Regions from separate parts of the Halobacillus trueperi genome, predicted to be linked through region 2. Evidence: a T-box and tRNA genes for the amino acid it is inferred to sense, from the RefSeq annotation. Region 2 holds a T-box; the other holds one or more tRNA genes.
What was found. The T-box of region 2 lies ahead of tyrS (tyrosine--tRNA ligase). A T-box ahead of a tRNA ligase gene usually reads a tRNA of that ligase, here a tRNA-Tyr.
Positions count from the first base shown of each region.

Region 1: it encodes a tRNA-Tyr, which carries the amino acid that the T-box ahead of tyrS (tyrosine--tRNA ligase) is inferred to sense. The anticodon was not compared.

Region 1 is NZ_QUAE01000021.1:67-3,876, reverse strand. It holds partial or broken gene DYE48_RS17505 (ISL3 family transposase) at 255-1,457, opposite strand; gene DYE48_RS17500 (hypothetical protein) at 1,663-1,881, opposite strand; tRNA gene DYE48_RS17495 (tRNA-Leu) at 1,991-2,072, opposite strand; tRNA gene DYE48_RS17490 (tRNA-Cys) at 2,082-2,155, opposite strand; tRNA gene DYE48_RS17485 (tRNA-Gly) at 2,214-2,288, opposite strand; tRNA gene DYE48_RS17480 (tRNA-Gln) at 2,297-2,371, opposite strand; tRNA gene DYE48_RS17475 (tRNA-His) at 2,398-2,473, opposite strand; tRNA gene DYE48_RS17470 (tRNA-Trp) at 2,487-2,557, opposite strand; tRNA gene DYE48_RS17465 (tRNA-Tyr) at 2,575-2,660, opposite strand; tRNA gene DYE48_RS17460 (tRNA-Thr) at 2,680-2,755, opposite strand; tRNA gene DYE48_RS17455 (tRNA-Phe) at 2,760-2,835, opposite strand; tRNA gene DYE48_RS17450 (tRNA-Asp) at 2,861-2,937, opposite strand; tRNA gene DYE48_RS17445 (tRNA-Met) at 3,013-3,089, opposite strand; tRNA gene DYE48_RS17440 (tRNA-Val) at 3,134-3,209, opposite strand; tRNA gene DYE48_RS17435 (tRNA-Glu) at 3,216-3,290, opposite strand; tRNA gene DYE48_RS17430 (tRNA-Ser) at 3,300-3,392, opposite strand; tRNA gene DYE48_RS17425 (tRNA-Asn) at 3,396-3,470, opposite strand; rRNA gene rrf (5S ribosomal RNA) at 3,482-3,595, opposite strand; partial or broken rRNA gene DYE48_RS17415 (23S ribosomal RNA) at 3,755-3,810, opposite strand, start outside.
Region 2 is NZ_QUAE01000001.1:150,251-165,897, forward strand. It holds partial or broken gene DYE48_RS00760 (GNAT family N-acetyltransferase) at 1-254, shown strand, start outside; gene DYE48_RS00765 (RDD family protein) at 288-713, opposite strand; gene DYE48_RS00770 (hypothetical protein) at 845-1,072, shown strand; gene DYE48_RS00775 (muramidase family protein) at 1,487-2,050, shown strand; gene DYE48_RS00780 (alpha/beta hydrolase) at 2,102-2,821, opposite strand; gene DYE48_RS21045 (hypothetical protein) at 3,138-3,284, shown strand; gene DYE48_RS00785 (FMN-dependent NADH-azoreductase) at 3,403-4,029, shown strand; gene DYE48_RS00795 (hypothetical protein) at 4,445-4,873, shown strand; T-box leader at 5,082-5,306, shown strand; gene tyrS (tyrosine--tRNA ligase) at 5,351-6,592, shown strand; gene DYE48_RS00810 (nucleotidyltransferase domain-containing protein) at 6,620-7,240, shown strand; gene DYE48_RS00815 (tetratricopeptide repeat protein) at 7,363-7,833, shown strand; gene DYE48_RS00820 (cytochrome c oxidase assembly protein) at 7,844-8,635, opposite strand; gene DYE48_RS00825 (DUF2243 domain-containing protein) at 8,628-9,107, opposite strand; gene DYE48_RS00830 (nuclear transport factor 2 family protein) at 9,214-9,591, opposite strand; gene DYE48_RS00835 (nucleoside/nucleotide kinase family protein) at 9,717-10,244, shown strand; gene DYE48_RS00840 (phosphatase PAP2 family protein) at 10,216-10,854, opposite strand; gene DYE48_RS21050 (hypothetical protein) at 10,928-11,089, shown strand; gene DYE48_RS00845 (aminoglycoside 6-adenylyltransferase) at 11,107-11,982, shown strand; gene DYE48_RS00850 (hypothetical protein) at 12,033-12,416, shown strand; gene DYE48_RS00855 (hypothetical protein) at 12,448-12,627, shown strand; gene DYE48_RS00860 (glycoside hydrolase family 68 protein) at 13,328-14,608, shown strand; gene DYE48_RS00865 (glycoside hydrolase family 68 protein) at 14,700-15,647, shown strand, end outside.

The DNA.
Region 1 (3,810 bases), on a different contig from region 2:
AAATATGCAATGCTTGATAAAGCCTCTAAATAGCAGCTATATGTTTAGTCTTAAAATGGGAACAATTACTTTATATTGTTAGTTTATTTACGGCGATAGTTGCATGACTTGTACGAAAAGTATTCTCATATTATTCCAGAAACGTTGAATACGTAATCTCAAAGTTCATGGGCGAAATAGTCGAACCTCATAACGATAATGGATAAAAAAAGGTTCTACGTCAATTGTTGGGGTGGGAAGCCTGTTCCCACTCCTTATCCTACTTGAAAGTCTTTTAATTCTTTGAATTGATGATGCAGTAATACCTTAAATCGAAGGCGATCATATCTTCTAAATCCAAACGCAATCCGTTTAATGACTTAAGTTTGATTGTTCAACCCCTCAATAAAACCATTGCTGTAATTGAAGGAAAAGCTATTCAGCACTTCAACTTGCCAATTCTTCAGGGTCTGAACGGCCTGATTGAACTCTATTAAACCACTGGCTTTCACTTGTTCGTAATACCTATATAGCGATGCTTTTACTTCGTGAATCGCTGTTGTTCCGTTTCGTTTCGCTGCCTCAAACCAGCTTCGGAATGCTTTCCATAAGCGGTACGTAAATACTCTGACATACCTAAATACCTTTCCAAATGCCAATGCTGCTTTTGACTTAAGCGGTCATACGATTTATAAAAGATATGCTTCATACGTTTACACTTTTTGCGATCGTACTCATGAAATTCCTTCTGTACTCTGCGGCGCACTTTTTCTAAAGCCCAATAAATGTATCGACAAAAGTGAAAGAGATCGGCGACAATTATCGGATCTCCCAGTGCTTTTTGAACAGCTGATTTAAAGGAATGACTCATTTCCATAATCACAATTTGGACGTTTTGCCCTTTTGATTGAAGGTATTGTTTGACCGTTTTTACGGACCGATCCGGCAAGATGTCCAACGGTTCACCTGTGTACCCGTCTCCTATAATGACTTGATATTTACCGGCTTTCGTATCACCTTTGTATTTATCGATCGCAATCACTTCAGGTAACTTATCCAACTTCTTCAACATCGGCGCTGAAACCTTATCAAAGCGACGCATGGCGGTGGTTTGGGATGTGCGGAACTGGGCAGTTGTATCTTTGAAATTCATGCCCTGGATCACTCGAAGCCCCAGCGCTTGGTTCCACTCTTTCGTGTGTCACTGATAACGCTCGACAATGGGATTAGACTCCGCAAATTGCTTCCCACATACACAGGCATAGCGGCGTTGCCTATAGTAAAGATAGGTGGAGCGTTCAAATAATTTGAGGTGCTGAACCTTTTGAATACGGTAATCATGGACATTAGAGGTCGTTTCTCTGCATTGAGGACATGTGTGTACGTGTTTCGGAATCTAACACACCAGCTCTTTCTTCCATTTGAGTTACCTTAACGTCTTCTAATCCTGGTAATATCATGTTAAAATGCATGTGCATACAACTCCTTGCTTGCTTGTTTCTCGACAATTCAAGTGTAGTAGACAAGGAGCTTGTGTGCATTTTTTATGCCGAATTTTCTAAGACCCTAACAAATATTGTAGAGCCAAAAAAAAGCGACCCCCCTCGAAATCCGGGGACGGTCGTTTTCGTTTACTTATTCGATTCCATTCTCGATGACGTATCTATCTTCGCATTCCTTCGCCTAGTCATGACCGTTTCCCCGTTCCGTAACGTAAATATATTCGCCGTCTTCGGATGAACCGATATGGCCGACGCCTTCAACGAAATACAGATCGATAAAGTCTGCCCCATCCTCTTCGCTCATGAAATTAAAAAGTCGCTCGGTTAGTTTCGCATACTTTTCCTCTAGTCCGTGAATAACGAATTCCTCTATAAATTGATCTTGCGTTAGTTTGCGCATGTAATCATTTCCCTTCGAAATTAATTCGCAAGGGGGCAAACACTACGCACGATCCATTTTATATACGAAAAAAGACGCCCCGAAGGACGTCTCTTAACCATTTCATTAGTACCGGTGGCCGGGGTCGAACCGGCACTCCGTGAGGAACACGATTTTGAGTCGTGCGCGTCTGCCAATTCCGCCACACCGGCATGTGTCTATGGAGGCGGCAACCGGAATCGAACCGGTGATAAAGGAGTTGCAGTCCTCTGCCTTACCGCTTGGCTATGCCGCCATATCACGTTCAATTACGATTGTATCATATTCAAGTTCGATTGAATATGTGATTTTTTTGGAGCGGGAGACGGGATTCGAACCCGCGACCCCCACCTTGGCAAGGTGGTGTTCTACCACTGAACTACTCCCGCAATTAAAGTGGCTGGGCCAGCTGGATTCGAACCAGCGCATGACGGTACCAAAAACCGTTGCCTTACCGCTTGGCTATGGCCCAATATATATGTTTCTTTATCGATATAATGGGGCGGCTGATGGGAATCGAACCCACGAATGCCGGAACCACAATCCGGTGCGTTAACCACTTCGCCACAACCGCCATAATTGAAAAGCAGGGGTAGTAGGAATCGAACCCACATTGACGGTTTTGGAGACCGTAGTTTTACCATTAAACTATACCCCTATTTGATTGAAAATAAATGGTGGAGGGAGTAGGACTCGAACCTACGAACCCGATGGGAGCGGATTTACAGTCCGCCGCGTTTGGCCAACTTCGCTATCCCTCCACGCTGAAAAACTTTCAGATGGTGCCGGCCAGAGGACTTGAACCCCCAACCTACTGATTACAAATCAGTTGCTCTGCCAGTTGAGCTAGGCCGGCTAAATGGTGGCTCGGGACGGAATCGAACCGCCGACACACGGATTTTCAGTCCGTTGCTCTACCGACTGAGCTACCGAGCCAAACTATGTATTTACTGATTTAAAGTGGCGGTCCGGACGGGACTCGAACCCGCGACCTCCTGCGTGACAGGCAGGCATTCTAACCAACTGAACTACCGGACCAATTTGGTTGTACTTGTTAGTACTACTATTTTCATTTAACTAGGATGATCATTCGACGTAGTGAAATGAATAATTTGGTTGCGGGGACAGGATTTGAACCTGTGACCTCCGGGTTATGAGCCCGACGAGCTACCAGACTGCTCTACCCCGCGATAATGTGAATTCTTTTAAGAACTCATGATATTGATTTTCGTTATGGTGGAGGATGCAGGGTTCGAACCTGCGACCCCTTGCTTGTAAGGCAAGTGCTCTCCCAGCTGAGCTAATCCTCCGATAAGTGGTGACCCGTACGGGATTCGAACCCGTGTTACCGCCGTGAAAGGGCGGTGTCTTAACCACTTGACCAACGGGCCAATGTTAGATGGCGGAGAGTGAGGGATTCGAACCCTCGAAACCGTGGTAACGGTTTACACGAATTCCAATCGTGCTCCTTCGGCCAACTCGGACAACTCTCCATATGGCTCCAACGGTAGGATTCGAACCTACGACCGATCGGTTAACAGCCGATTGCTCTACCACTGAGCTACGTTGGAATATTATTGAAACCTGGCGACGTCCTACTCTCACGGGGGTAAACCCGACTACCATCGGCGCTGAAGAGCTTAACTTCTGTGTTCGGCATGGGAACAGGTGTGACCTCTTCGCCTTCATCACCAGATCTCTGTGAGTCTCTGTTTTTCAGGGACAAGATATATTATATTGTCCTTCAGAGAAAAAATCAAGGGTTAATTTCAAGTTTTTTTGAAAACCCTCAAAACTGGATAAGGAAACATCTTGTTTAAAAGAGTACGATCTTTTCACGAATGATTTTCATCAGATAGATAAGTCATCGATCCATTAGTATCCGTCAGCTCCACGTGTCACCACGCTTCC
Region 2 (15,647 bases):
GTTATTTTCTCGATAAAGACTACAATGGAAGAGGCTTTACGACAGAGGCTGTAAGGCTTCTCGTTAATCATGCCTTTGTTGATTTCCATTTACATAGGATAGAAGCAGGAGTCATGCCTCATAACAAAGCATCCATCCGTGTGTTAGAAAAAGCAGGTTTTCATAAAGAAGGAATTGCGAGAAAGAATGTGAAAATCAATGGAAAGTGGGAAGATCATCAAGTTCTTGCAATCATTAATCCGGATGATGAATAGAAAAAGCCCTCATAATAAGGAGGGCTTTGGACATTAGGTCTGTTCCGGTTTATCTTCGGTTACATAGGTACCAGCAAGGAAGTCGTGTATCGCTCGCTTATCCTTGCGTGCTCCGACCATTACGGCACTGACAACCAAGGCGATGCCAAACGTGAAGGAATAGATCATGCCTCCTACGACTTCTCTCAGAAGCATAGTTCCGATATGTACGTTTTTACTAGCATCCACACGGACAATCCGGTTGTCGGCCGCCCGTTTTCCAAGGGTATATCCGGACCATAGGACAGGTAAGCCTACCACGTAAGCAATGCCAAAGATATCCACCCATGTTAATCCTTGATAGAAGAAATCTCCATAAAAGAGATAGAAAAGAATACCTAAAGTTACGGTGATGAGAATTCCGTCAATGACTCTTGCAAAAACACGGACCCATAGACCTGCAGGGTTTTGAATGTTCATTCCTAAACCTCCTAACAAAACGACATGCCTTCCCACTGTAACATAGGCTGAAGCTACGGCTCTAGAAGAATTATGAAACTTATCCTGATGGCTTTACGTACATGTAATAAGACGAAAAGGAGGTTTCGCATATGTGGTTTTTTCTCGGCCTTGTCGGTTTGTTGGTTGTGCCACTATTGTACGGATTTTTGCGCGATGCTTTCGGATGGAACAGGAACAAATTTCACGGAGATGAAATGAATAAACAAAAGCGTACTTCTGTTGAAAAACGGTATGATCAAGCAGAAATTCAGAAGGACAAAGTACGTCAACATTCTAGAAATCAAGGGAACCACGGGGGATTCGGTGGCTTTCATTAATAAAATCGAATCCCTGCTGAAAAATGAAGGTTATAAGAAGCCAGCAGGAGTGCTGGCTTTTTTCATGGTAATGATTGTTTTTTCTAAACTTGGAAGATTGTATTTGTATGGATAGGAAGGGGGGAGAAATAGAAAAAGAGAGTTGGCTTCGGTGCACTATGGAACTAAAGTAAAGAGAGTAAATCAACGAGTATCACGCGGTTGGAAGCGATCACCTGGATCAGTGAAAATCAACCACAACATTGATTTCCTCCTTCAACAATATAACGTACTTTTTTTACAGGTTCTTGTTTTGTCCTACATAGTTCAAGGGAGCATTAGAAACTATATTTTTTCAAAATATTACGTTTAGATGACAAGCGAAACCGAAACACAAATACTGAAAGCATTTTTAACCTTAAGGAGGGTCCATGGATGAACAAAAAGAAGATTTTGGCACCTGTACTCGCTTTAGGGATGACGCTTGGGGCTGGAGCTTACAGTGTTTCGGCGGAAACCTATCAAGTGACCTTTGAAAAAGGGGACACGCTTTGGAGCCTTGCAGAACAATATGATGACGTGACCGTTGATGATTTATTCAAATGGAACCCAGGAATTGATGCAGACATCATTCAACCAGGGTCTCGAATTACAGTGAAAACAGAGGAAACATTTGATGAAGATGATTATCCGAATGAAGAATTTCATACCGTTACACCGGGAAGTACGTTGTACAGCATCGCAAATCTTCATGAAGGGGTGACGCTCACAGAACTGTTTGAATTAAATCCAGGTATAGACCCTTGGAACTTGCAGCCAGGTCAGGAAGTCCGCGTTTCACCAGCTGAGAGCGCCCACTACCATACGGTCGCTCCTTACGATACGCTTTATGGCATTGCCGGCCTCCACGAGGGGGTTACCGTAAGTGACTTGTACGAATTAAACCCTGGAATAGATGCTAGAAACCTCCAAATCGGATCGAATATACGAGTGAAATAAAAGGAAGAAGCGGGACTTCTGAGGAAGCCCCGCTTTTATAGCGTATCAGTATTAATTTTGGATCCACTCATGGATTGTACGTACGATGATTTCCTGCTGCTTTTTTGCAGGGATGTCAGCAGGCAGATCCCCTTTTTGAGCACCATACATACCAAATTGGGCATGGTTGCCCCCATCGATTTTATAAAGCCTAGTTTCCGAAGAAAGCAATGGCTTCGTTTCCTTTATTTTGGATTCTGTTGTTAACCCATCATTCTCCGCATAGATCGATAGGATCAGAGTTTCCGTATCTGCGAAGCTGCTTCCTTCAGTCGGATATGAAGCGAGGAGTATCAATCCGTCTGTTTTGTCAGGATGTTCTTTTACAAAAGAGGCAGCGGCGACTCCGCCGAGGGAATGACCTCCCACATACCATTCTGCAACTTCAGGATAGCGATTGATCATTTCATCAGCTTTGTTCGTGTTCAATATGGGTAAGTTCAGAGTTACATTAGGAATCCCTGTGATGTACCCGCTGCTCGCCAGTTGTTGAGCCAGATAGCTGTAGGCTTCTGGCTCGACTTTTGCTCCAGGATATATGATGATTCCACCCTTAGCATTACCTCTAGGTTCATGGACGACCCAACCGTCTGTTTGCTTGGACTCTTTCACCAGACGGGTCATCTCTTCCGATGGTTCGTAGGTTTGTTGAGTCCAGATGAAAAAGAAGAGAACTCCAATACTAATCAGGGCCAGGAGACTAAGGAGCATATACTTGAGCCACTTTTTCATAATCAACATCCTTCCTTTTTGCTACATACGAATCATGATAGTCATTCTTCAATGAGTATTATTCAATGTAATATCTGAATAGGTAGGCCTGAGAGGCGAACTGGATGCGGTATAATAGTTAAGGAATGTTTTAACAAACCCCTTCACCATTCAGGTTAGGGGATTCTATTTTGAAAAGAAATATGAAAGGTTTTCTGAGAGAAAAACTTAACATAGATCCACTCGAGGACCGAACAGAAGCCCTTTTAACAAGAGTGTAGAATAATCGAATTTCGTAAGCGGATGCTAATGAAAAAGGCGTGAAGGAGGCGGCAGAATGAAAGACACCCCATTCCACTACGATGGACGTTCCCCTGTGAACCAAGAAGTTGCGACGGACGAAGTGTTTGTCCTTACAGATGAAGCAAGAATAAATATAGCGGCAAACCCTTATCAGTATGATGTTACTACGGAGCAGGAATAATGGAAAATGATAAGAATCCATCTCAACCAAGATGGATTCTATTTTTTATCTGCATTTATTAGTAAGAATGGTCGTTTCTATACAAACTATACTATCTTGAATGGAAAGGTAGGATCCTATGGAGAAGGTTTTATACATCACGGCACATCCACACGATGAAACGGCCTCTTACAGCATGAGGGTGGGTAAGGCTTTTATTGACACATACAAAGAAGTGAATGCAGGCGATGAAATCATTCATATCGACTTGTATAGAGAAGATATTCCGCACATAGATGCTGATATTTTCAGCGGGTGGGGGAAATTGCAGTCGGGAGATAACCTTTCAGACGAAGAAAATAGGAAGGTCGAACGACTGAGAGAGTTGAGTGATCAATTCATTTCCGCAGACAAGTACGTCTTTGTCACCCCGATGTGGAACTTCTCTTTTCCTCCTGTAATGAAGGCCTATATCGATGCGGTGGCCGTGGCGGGCAAAGCATTTAAATATACAGAAGAGGGTCCGGTCGGTCTATTGACGGATAAAAAAGCTTTCCACATCCAGGCATGTGGCGGGATTTATTCGGAAGGACCTGCAGCTGGAATGGAAATGGGGCACCGGTATTTGAACATCATTATGCAATTTTTCGGCGTCCCGTCCTTCGATGGTCTTTTTGTCGAAGGGCATGCGGCGAATCCGGGTCAGGCGGATAACATTAGAGAACATGCAATGGCAAGGGCGAAAGACGCGGCCCAAACCTTTTAAATGTTGACCACTAATCCTTAGTAAGTGCCCGTAGAAAAAATGCTCGGTGAGAGCGTATTTTCTACGGGCGCTTTCCTTTTTCACATGAAATTATGATAGGGTGAATATAGTATTGGTTGGCTAAAAGGTGGAAAATGGAGTGGCTTTCATCTGTTCCATTCCTGTATTTTTATGACTGAAATCGTAGAGAAAGGATTTAAAATGAATTACATCATCAGCTTGTTTTTATACATATTTTTGATAGCTCTTGTTTCATCACTTTTGTTTTTTATTGTGACGTCCATTTGGGATTCAGCGGCACCGGGAATCGTTTTCCTTTTGTCGGTGATCTCTGTACAGCTACTTTTCAGCCATATAGGACAAATCGCTGGGAAGCGTCAGGAGTCTTAATCATGGACGAATGGAGGATGGTACGATGAGACGTTACGTCGGGTTACTTATTATTGTTTTTCTGTGCAGCATTCCTTTGCAGGTCTCTGCCACCAGTTACGAAAAACTTGATCCTCAAGAGGTTGTTGACCGGGCGGAAGTCATCGTTATCGGGACTTACGATTTTGATCGTCGATCTGAAGGTAGTGAATTTATCTTTGATGGTTATCCTTTTGATGTGGAAGCAGTACTTAAAGGAAAGGTCGGAGAGGAAATTACAGCCGGAATCGATCGGTTTGATGTCAGCTGGGCGAAAGATTTTCAAGAGAAAGGCGGCAGGTTCATGCTTCTTTTGGAAAATATCCCGGAGGCTGACTTTCTCACACCAGTGGTGGCGGGAAATGGGATGGTCCAACTAATGGGTGACACGGTTCAAGAAGAGAGTGAAGAAAAAATTTCTATACTGAATTTATGAAGGAACATCCCCCAAGAAAAGACAACTCCCGTTTCTGAAGCCTCTACTTTTTTTACAAGCATCCTTTTTCTCGTAGGTGCGGTCAATATTGGAGGTGTGTTTTTCCTCCAAAGAAGAAACGGAGGGAGGGTGTTTCATAAGAAATAAAATATTCAGAAAAACATTGACATCTTCTTCCGTTCCGCGTAACATAATCCTAACTTTAATAACTACGGCAATGACAGAAACCCAGTAGTGAAGAGATCCCTGTTGTCAGAGAGTCGACGGTTGGTGGGAGTCGATACACACCTCTTCATGAATTACCTTCTGGAGCTTCTTTTACGAAAACTCATGTGAGTAGTGGAAGACGGTAAATCCGTTATCTTTTTAAGGGGAAGATGAAACATTCATCTTCAACTTGGGTGGTAACGCGTGATGAAGACACGTCCCATGATGGGGCGTGTCTTTTTTATATTCTAAAAAATGGAGGGCTGTAAGATGATGGAACAATTGAATGATGGACAAAAAAGAGAATGGGAAAAGCAATGGGAGGTTCTATCTTATGGTGTCTCCTCGATCATTCCGGAAGAAGAGTTCAAAGAGAAGATTGCGAAGTCGATTAAAAATGAGCAGCCGCTGAAGGTGAAGTTGGGGCTCGATCCGACCGCCCCGGATGTCCACCTTGGACATACCGTTGTGTTGAATAAGCTGAAACAGTTCCAGGAATTCGGGCACACGGTTCAGCTGATCATCGGCGATTTCACAGGGAAGATTGGTGATCCGACGGGCAAGTCAATCGCCCGGACGGCTTTGACGGATGAAGAAGTGGAGCACAATGCAAAAACTTACTTTGAACAGTTCGGCAAAGTGATTGACATGGAAAAAGTAGAGCTCCATTACAACTCGAAATGGCTTTCCAAAGTTGGGTTCTCAGAAGTGTTGAAACTGGCGAGTACGGTGACGGTGGCAAGGATGCTCGAGCGCAATGACTTTCATAACCGGTACGAAGCGAACAAGCCGATCCACCTTCATGAGTTTTTCTACCCGGTCATGCAAGGGTACGATTCGTACGCTCTGGACTCAGACATCGAACTCGGTGGAACCGACCAGGAATTCAATGTGTTGTTCGGGCGCCAGGTGCAGGAGCATTACGGCAGGGAAAAACAAGTCGTCCTGTTGATGCCGTTGATTGAAGGGCTGGATGGTGTGGAGAAAATGTCGAAGTCGAAAGGCAATTACATCGGGGTGGATGAGCGGCCGCAGGACATTTTTGGTAAAACGATGTCGATTCCTGATGCGCTGATCACGAAGTATTTTGAGCTTGTTTCTCCGTTATCCATTCAAGAAGTGCAGGAAGTGAAACGGAAGCTTGATGAAGGTACGCTTCACCCGCGGGATGCCAAAATGAAGCTTGCCGCTTCTTTTGTCGAAATGCTTCATGGAAAAGAGGCAGCTCGTCAAAGCCGAGAACAGTTCATCAATGTTTTTCAGAAAAAAGCGATGCCGGATGAAATTCCTGAAGTGATGTGGGAAGGAGAAGAGGAAATACACGTTGTCGATCTCGTCAAAGAACTTGGACTTTTACCTTCCAAGAGTGAAGGGAGAAGGATGATCAAGAATGGCGGTGTCCGTATCGACCAGGAGAAAGTGACGGATACCAATCAAACGGTGCAAGTGACAGACGGGGTTGTGGTTCAAGTCGGGAAAAGGAAGTTTGTAAGGCTAAGAAGTTCATCCTGATTGTAGAAGAAAAGGGGAAATGAAGCGATGGAAAGAGAAGCATTTATAGAAAAAGCAACCGAACATATGAGAGAGACCTATAAGTGTCATACCGTATTCTTGTACGGTTCCTATCAAACCGGGGACTCTACGAATGAGAGTGATGTCGATTTGATTGGTTTTTCCGATAAGCTGGAAACGCAGAATAAAGTGGAAACGTTCAGTGGCAAGCTTTTGGATGTGTGGGTCCACAAGACGGATGATATGAAAGAGCCGGCCAACTTTTTGAAAGTCCATCGTGCCGAGGTCCTCGTTGATGATCATGGCCTTGCCCAAAAATGGATGACAGAGATTGATTCTATTTTCAACGAGGGACCGGCGTCTTTGCAGCCGAAGGAGAAGCAGTTTTTGAAAGATTGGTTGACCAAGATGAAGATACGTTCAAGAAAAGGGGATATGGAAGGCCGCTATCGCTTTCACTGGCTGGTGAAGGAAAGTCTTGAAATTTATTTTGAGATGATCGGACGCTGGTACCTCGGTCCGAAAAAGTCGCTGAACTGGTTACGTGAGCACGATGTGGAAGGGTACCGGATCTACGATAAGCTGCTGGAAGGACCGGGGGATCGCAGGCGGCTGGATGCCTGGATTGATCATTTGCAGAAGCTTTGAGTCAATCGTTGGGATATCGGCCATAATGAAATTTTATCGACAGAATTGAAAATATATCAAACCAAATCAAAATATATCAACTGAATAAAGAATATATCAATTCATTGAGGGAGGGGGATTTTATGAATCAAATCCAGTTCTTATTGGATGAAGGTGAGGTTGAGAAGGCTGGAGTTGAAGCATTGGAACGCTTGAAACGGGACGAGGAAAACGCAGAGTTGAATTATTTGTGTGCGGTATCGCATGATGCGCAAGGGATGGAGCGGGAAGCCATCCCCTTTTATGAAAAAGCCATTGACCATGGAATACAAGGCGACCGTAGAACTCAGACCTATATTCAGTGGGGAAGCAGTCTAAGGTGCATCGGGAAGTATTATGAAGCGAAGGAGGTCCTGGAAAAGGGAGCACGAGAATTTCCAGGGAATCCCGCGATTCAGGTGTTTCACGCGATGACCTTATACAACTTGAAGCAGTCCCCCCAAGCGGTGGAACAATTGCTGGCGGTGCTGGGTTCTCATGCAGAAAGTCCCTGGATTGAAAAGTATAAAAAAGCCATTTCCTTTTATGCGGCTCAACTAGATCAAACTTGGTAGGGGTTCCTTTTCATGGACTTGCTGCCAGTCTCTTATTCGGTTGAGTAGCTTTGTACCACTGCCAACAAAGGATGAAAATAAGGATGGCATCGATCGCATCGCCCCCGTAGTACATGAGCATGGCCCCTGTCTCTGCCTGGCTTTGACTGACTCCTTCTGGCGGAGAGGCATACAAGTATTTCGACAGGATCCCGTGTCCTGCAAGAGCGAAGATGAATACGATTGCCCGATACAAATAACTGTAGCGGTGAGCGACAGGGTCAATGTAAATCATAGCCATTGTAAAAAGGTACCCTGCCAGGAACACGTGCAGATGGACGAGAATGTGAATCCATAGGTTGTCGTGCATCATGTGATATAAATCTGTTGTGTAAAGCACCCACAACCCGCCGATGTTGAGAATGGAAGCTGTGACGGGGTGACTGATGACACGTACATAAGAACTTCTCAGGAGAGAAGATATCTTTTTGGCAGTAGAAACGGGCAGCGTTCTTAACAACAGAGTCATCGGTGCTGCAAGGACGAGCAGGAGTGGGGCGAACATGCCTAAAAGTAAATGCCCCATCATATGAGCGCGAAAGTCGATGCGCGCTTGGTCTGCTAGCGGGCCGATGACAGCTATACCTGCACATAACACTCCGATGGACCAAAAAACATGTCGCCAAACCGGCCATTCCTGCAGATGACGGGAACGATTAGAAACGATGCCTGCTCCTACGTACAAGAGGATGGCAAGCAGGAATGGTAACGACAGAACCAAATCAAAAAGGAGTCCACCCCCGCTTGAATGTTGCTCATGCATGGGAAGGGGCTCCTTTTTTGCTGGTACGTTTAAGAAGGAAAAGACCGGCAGCAATCATAAGCACAGCAGATATGTTCCACACAAGGTCGTAAGGGATCACATTTTCTACATAACGGATTTGGTGCAGGCGCATCAGTTTATGCTGGATGATCCCGTCATACAACTGGAAAGACCCTGCCCCAAGCAGAACGCCGCCCCACCACCGTTTCAGTGATAAGCCATTCCTCCGTTTTAGATCGGCAAAAAGAAACAGACCGCCAATGGTTGCGAACCAACTGAACGCGTGGAACAATCCATCTGAAATCAGTCCGATGTCTGTAGTGGATTGATCATAAAAATGGTGCCATCTAAGCAGTTGGTGGAAAATCGTTTCGTCTATAAATGCAGCAAGGCCGATTCCGAACAAGACTCCGGACCATAGGTTACGTTTTTTAGTATGATTTCGATTAGAATGAAGGGACTTTGAACCCATAGCGAAACCTCCTATTCTTCAAAATTCTTCCTATGTTGTACCCATCACTCAAAGCGTACAAACGTATATGGATTTAAAAAGGACTTTTGACTGGGAAATGACTTGATTAACGTCCACGCCTTTCTTTATACTCATCCTTTTGTAAATCCGTAATGGTTCCTTGATGAAAATACAATTGCCAGCGCCCATCGATCTTTTTCCAAATGGAGCTGCGGAGAGTATTTCTGCTTCTTGTCGTGTCCTCGACATAATACGTAGTGAGGACCGTATCCTCTGATAGAGGCTGGATTTCATAATGGTGGAGAGTCATCTCAGTCAGGACGACCCCTTGCTCCAGGCAGAACTTTTTATCATAAGGAACGCCGGAACTTCCAATCTCCCAAAAGTCATCGGCCAGTATGTGATCAAGCTCTTCTGTGGATTCGCGGGTGCTCAACTGTATGTGTTGGTTTTCTAATGCTTTCAGTTCTTCCTTCAGCGACATATGTATTCTCCTTTATGTTAAAATTTTCTATAGGAATATTATACTTTGATTCTATCATGAGGAGATGAAGCGATGTCGGTACATGGGAAAAGAAATCGACTAGTGAAATTCAGGAAGAGGGACCAATGACTCATCCAATGGTGATTGCAGTGGCAGCTGTTTCGGGTGGCGGAAAGACGACGATTACGGAGAAACTCAAAGAACGTTTGCCTGGAGCTGAAGCGCTTTTCTTTGATACGTATGAATTTGAAGGTGCACCGGAAAACATTACCGAGTGGGTGGAAAAGGGCCCCGACTATAATCAATGGAATCTGGATCCACTGATTCAGGATATCCAATCAACAAAAAGCGCTTCTTTTCTCATTCTGGATTATCCATTTTCCTATAAGCACGACAAATTGAAGGTTTGGATCGACTATTCGGTTTACATCCATACACCTTTAGATATAGCCATGGCTAGACGACTGCTTCGTGATGGTGAAGGGCTCTCCGTAAAGGGTGAATTGACATACTACTTGAATGATGGAAGAGAAGCTTATGTAGAAATGCTCCAGTCCATTAAACCCGATGCCGATCTTGTCGTCGATGGAACGCTGAGCGTGGAGAACATCGTAGAGCATATTATCAAGAATCTTCCCTCCGAACATCATTAGAAATTTTCTTTTGTGATAAAAGATACATCACAAGAAGCCACACGACTCCGATGGAAAAACCACCGAGCACATCGCTTATATAATGAGCGCCGAGATGGACGCGGGACCACCCAACCATTCCAACAACAAGAAACCCGCCCAGCATAAGAATCCCCCGTCCTGTACGTTTCAAGTAAACGGAGAAGAGGATAAAAAGGGACCCTGTCAGGAAGACCGCATAGATCATATGAGCACTCGGGAAAGCACCCCCATTGACTGATACAAAAGAATCGACAAGAGGGCGCTCTCGACTGAAGAAACCTTTCAAACCTGCACTGATGAGCTTGGTACATGCGGCTCCTAATAGGATGAAAAAGCTGGTTCGGTACTTGTTCAAATAAATAAAAATAAAAGAAACGATAAAGCCTGTAGTGAGGCAAACCTTGTAGCTGGTTACTATAGAGAAGAAACGAGCGATTTGGATGGTGGTTTGGTCGTCTGAGTCTGCTGTAATCTTCATTCCCCATTCATCCATAGCCGTGAGGAAGGGTGGTGTTGTCATCACTCCCCAGCTGAACAATACGAAAAGGAAAAGGTTCAACGCCAATAGCCATTGGAGACGTCTGTGCATTTCGGAACCTCCTTTTCTTTTTATTATTGAGAAGGTGGAAAAAAACTATGCTCTTGTATATGGAGGGAAGCAAGTGAAGGAAAAGATCATCCAGCAGGAAAATCCATTTTTCATATATTTGTTCTTCTTCGTTTTATCATGGATTAGTCTGAAGAAAAGTGTATTTATAGAAATGAAAAGGCGAGAGTGGAAGGAAAGATACGAAGTTTATTCGGATCATAAAGATGGACTGTAAAGGGGAGGGAGCAAAGAATGCGATCAGATAAGGAAATGATGGATCTGATTTTGAGTGTCGCCGAGAAGGATGAGCGGATCCGGGCGGTATATATGAATGGTTCACGAACGAATCCCACATTAAAAGAAGATCTTTTTCAGGATTATGACATCGTCTACGTTGTGACGGAAACGAATTCTTTTTTGGAAGATGAGGAGTGGGTGGATGTGTTCGGTGAAAGGCTGATGATGCAGGAACCGGATAAAAATGATCAGGGCAAAGATGGGGAGTTTGCGGACTTTTATGGCTATTTGATGCTATTTACGGATGGTAACCGGATCGATTTACATATAGAAACCATTCCTCATATGCAGGAACACTACGGGGACGATAAGCTGACCGTCCCTTTGATGGACAAGGATGACTGTCTGTCTGAAATTCCTGATGCGACTGATGAAGATTATCATGTGCAAAAGCCGACGGAAGAGGAGTATCTCGCCCGCTGCAACAATTTTTGGTGGTGTCAGCAGAATGTTGCGAAAAGCCTGTGGCGCAATGAAATGCCGTATGCACAGTTCATGTTGGAGTGTGTCATCCGCAGAGACTTGGATCAGATGGTTTCCTGGTGGATAGGAACGCAGACGGATTTTCAAGTTTCTACGGGGAAGGTCGGGAATTATTTCAAAAAGCTTCTACCCGAAAAATTTTGGGCGATGTATGAAGCGACTTATGCGGACGGAGATCTGGAACATATTTGGGATGCCCTGTTTGTTGCCGGTGATTTGTTCCGGACACTGGCTGGACAGGTAGCGGATGAATTCTCTTTTACATATCAATGGGATGAGGATGAAAACATGACGTTTTATTTGAGACAGGTGAGGAAGTTATCTTCATCGGCCGACCGTATTTTTTGATGGGATTGTGTCCTTGATGCATGTGAACAATGAAGAAAGGAGCCCATGTCATGCAGTATCCTAAGGTTATTTTGTTTTTGTTGACCGCTTTGGTATTGACAGGGTGTTTTGGGCAGAAGACCTTGCATTTTCAAGAAGAAAGCGAAGAATGGGAGGTCGAATATATCGCGGATGTAAAATCAGAAGACAGTGAATCGACAAGTCTTCATATCACCTATGTAGGTGAAGGCGAAGCTCCGGAACATATCAATTACAACCTGGACAGTCCGACAGGCGGTAGAGAGGGAGACTACGTTTTGTTGAATGATGGGATGGTTCAACAAATGGGGAACTTCTGCTCCGGCTGCGCGGTGACAAAGGAAAATCATGAGATCCAGGTGACCATTGAATGGGGCGAAAGGGAAGAAACGTTTGATTTGAAGTACGTTAAATAATGGTAGAAGAACGAAAAAGGGGAGTTCAGAAGTGGAGAGTGCAGGCAGTTTCATTATCGGTGATATGATCGCTCAACTTCTATTTTTTGTATTGTTAATCGGAGTGATCATAGGAACAGTATCGATCTTCCTTTCTGTAAAAAGAAAGAAGAGTCAGCTGGACAGAGTGGAAGCGAAAGTGGATCGGATTCTTGAACGGGAGAAGAGGTGATGTGTGATTTTATGATTTTAGAGAAGGGACCTTTACGGTTGTCCTTCTCTTTTTTTATTTCTTAGTGAAAAATTAACCTTCTCAGGAGGGAGGAGGGACTCACGAAAGATGACTGTCGAATTTCAAAGAAAAGTCTACACGGATACAAAGTTCAAGGCATGACTTTACTGATTTCAACTAGGACGTAGGATAAGAGGTGCATCTATTCACTTATTATGACTCAAACTTAATGAAGAAAAATTCAGGAAACCGATTGATTCAATTTTTCTACCATTTTAACTAGTTGTAAATGTTATCTCAATGATTGTAAAACAATGTTTAACCATTGATAGATCAACATTTTTTGAAATCGGATACATGAAAAATGAGGGAGTGTAATCTTTCCTTATGAACGGGGAGAATAGAACCCCATAAGTTTTTAAACTCCTTCATATGGCCAGTTTTAAACCAAACCCTAAGCTTCATTTATATGGGTTAATTTTACATTGAATCTATGTATTTCCTCTCATTTTGGAAAACATTGTAACCCTTTCCAACTTTAAAGTGAAACGTTACCAATGTATACTTCATAAGCTATTCGTGACTTTTTACCCTTAAAGAGATGACGGGAAATCTTCCGTTGACCAGTGCTTTTCGCTTCCTTAGAGTTAAGGTGTGTTCCGGAGCACACCCCAACTACAAATTATCGGGAGGTTAAGTAATGAAGACTAAGCAATCATCTATTTTATCCAAACTAGCCTTAACAGCACTTGTAGTGTCCAGTGCTTTCACAGCATTTCCTGTAGCTTCTTCAGCACAAGCAGCGGAGGATACTCCAACGTGGTCCCGGGAGGATGCTTCAAACTTTACGTTGACAGACGAAAATACCGCACCAAACATCGATTCTTTCACAGATGTGGCCCCGGATTACTGGGTATGGGACACATGGCCGCTTCGTGATCGCGATGGTTCTCTGGCTAAAATCAATGGCCGTTATGTCCAGTTCGCTCTTACTGCAAGCAAAGAGTACACATGGGCCGGCCGTCATGACCATGCCGTTATCCGTACTTTCTATTCTAAGAATGGTAAAGATTGGGAAATGGGAACGGTTCCTTATGATGAAGATAAAGCACTTGGTTTTCGCCAATGGGCTGGATCTGCGATGATCGACGAAAATGATAAAATCCATTTGTTCTATACAGCGGCCGGTCGGAAAGATGAAGGTCCTACATTCGAACAGCGTCTAGCGAAAACGACATTCGAAATGGATTATGACAACAAAGAAGGTTTCCAAGTAAAGAACAATGGAGAGCACCAAATCCTTGCAGAAGCTGACGGCGTTTATTACGAAACACAAGCACAGAAAACGGGAGATATCATTTATTCCTTCCGTGATCCTTGGTTCTTCCAGCATCCTGAAACAGGCGAAGAATACTTAATCTTTGAAGGTAATACTGGCGGCACAGATAAGACACTGGAGGCCGATAACATAGGTAACGTTGATGGTCCTATTCCAGCTGGTGCAGAAGATTACAACGGAAACGTTGGTATTGCGAAAGCAGAAAATGATGATCTGACAGAGTTTGAACTTATGCCACCACTTCTTGAAGCTGACGGTGTAAACCAACAGCTTGAACGTCCGCACGTTGTGCAGAAAGGTGACGACTATTATTTGTTCACCATTTCTCATCAGTTCACGTTCGCTCCCGGCCTGGAAGGTCCAGACGGGCTTTATGGTTTCCATGCCGACTCTCTATTCGGTGATTATGAGCCGATGAACGGTACAGGTCTTGTGGTTGCGAACCCTGAAGAAGATCCATTCCAGGCATACTCTTGGGCGGTTCTTCCACACGGACAAGTCATCAGTTTTGTCAACGAATTCTATGACGAAAATGGCGACTTCCAGTTTGGTGGATCTTTTGCGCCGACGTTGAAGCTGAAGCTTAAAGATGACACTTCTGAAATCAAGGGTGTTATGGGCGAAGGCGAAATTCACGGATAATAAAGCAGGAAGGAGCTAGCTTATCGGCTAGCTTCTCTTTCTTAACAAGCATTTATCGTAATCTTTTTGTAATAAAAAGGAGGAAGAACAAATGAACGCAAAGAAATTTATGCCCCGCAATGTATTGCTGACAACTGCGATTGTATCGACATTATCCTTCGGGTTTGCTCCAGCCGCTTCTGCTGACACATCCGGTACATCCAACTGGACGATTGAAGATGCATCCAAGGTCGAACGTACAGATGATACAACCGCTCCTTATATTGAGCCTGATTTTGAAAAAATGGCTCCTGAACTGCACGTATGGGACACATGGCCACTTCGCGAGAAAGATGGTTCTGTCGCAAAGGTAAACGGATACTACGTGATTTTCTCATTGACGGCCGACTCTGAGTTGCTTCCTGGTAAGCGTCACGACGTAGCGACAATTCGTTACTTCTACTCAAAAGATGGCAAGAACTGGGAGCTTGGCGGGAAAGCTTTTGATACACAGCAGGCTTATGGTTCCAGACAATGGGCTGGTTCTGCGATGATTGAAGACGGGAAGCTGAACCTTTTCTATACAGCAACTGGACGTAAAGGAGAGGAAAACGTCACCTACGAACAGCGTTTAGCGCTTGCAACAGGCGACGTGGAAGCGAAGGGGAAAGGAATCTCTTTCTCTAACTTCGACCACTCGATCATCCTTGAACCGGAAGGTAAGTACTATCAGACCGAAGGGCAGGCGGAAGCCGGAGACATCGGCTACACGTTCCGTGACCCTTGGTTCTTCGAAGATCCGAAAACAGGAAAAGACTACATTCTATTTGAAGGAAACTCTGCAGGTACACCAGCAGAACGAACGCTCGACCGAGCTTATATCGGCAGCGAAGACTTCCAAAGCTCTTTCGATTTTGTAAATGAAGACTTTGCAAAACTGTTCAACGGCGCAATTGGAATCGCAGAAGCGACCAATGACAGCTACACAGAATTTGAAGCAATGGAGCCCCTTCTTGAAGCGAACTACGTGAACCAGGAGCTTGAGCGTCCGCATATCGTG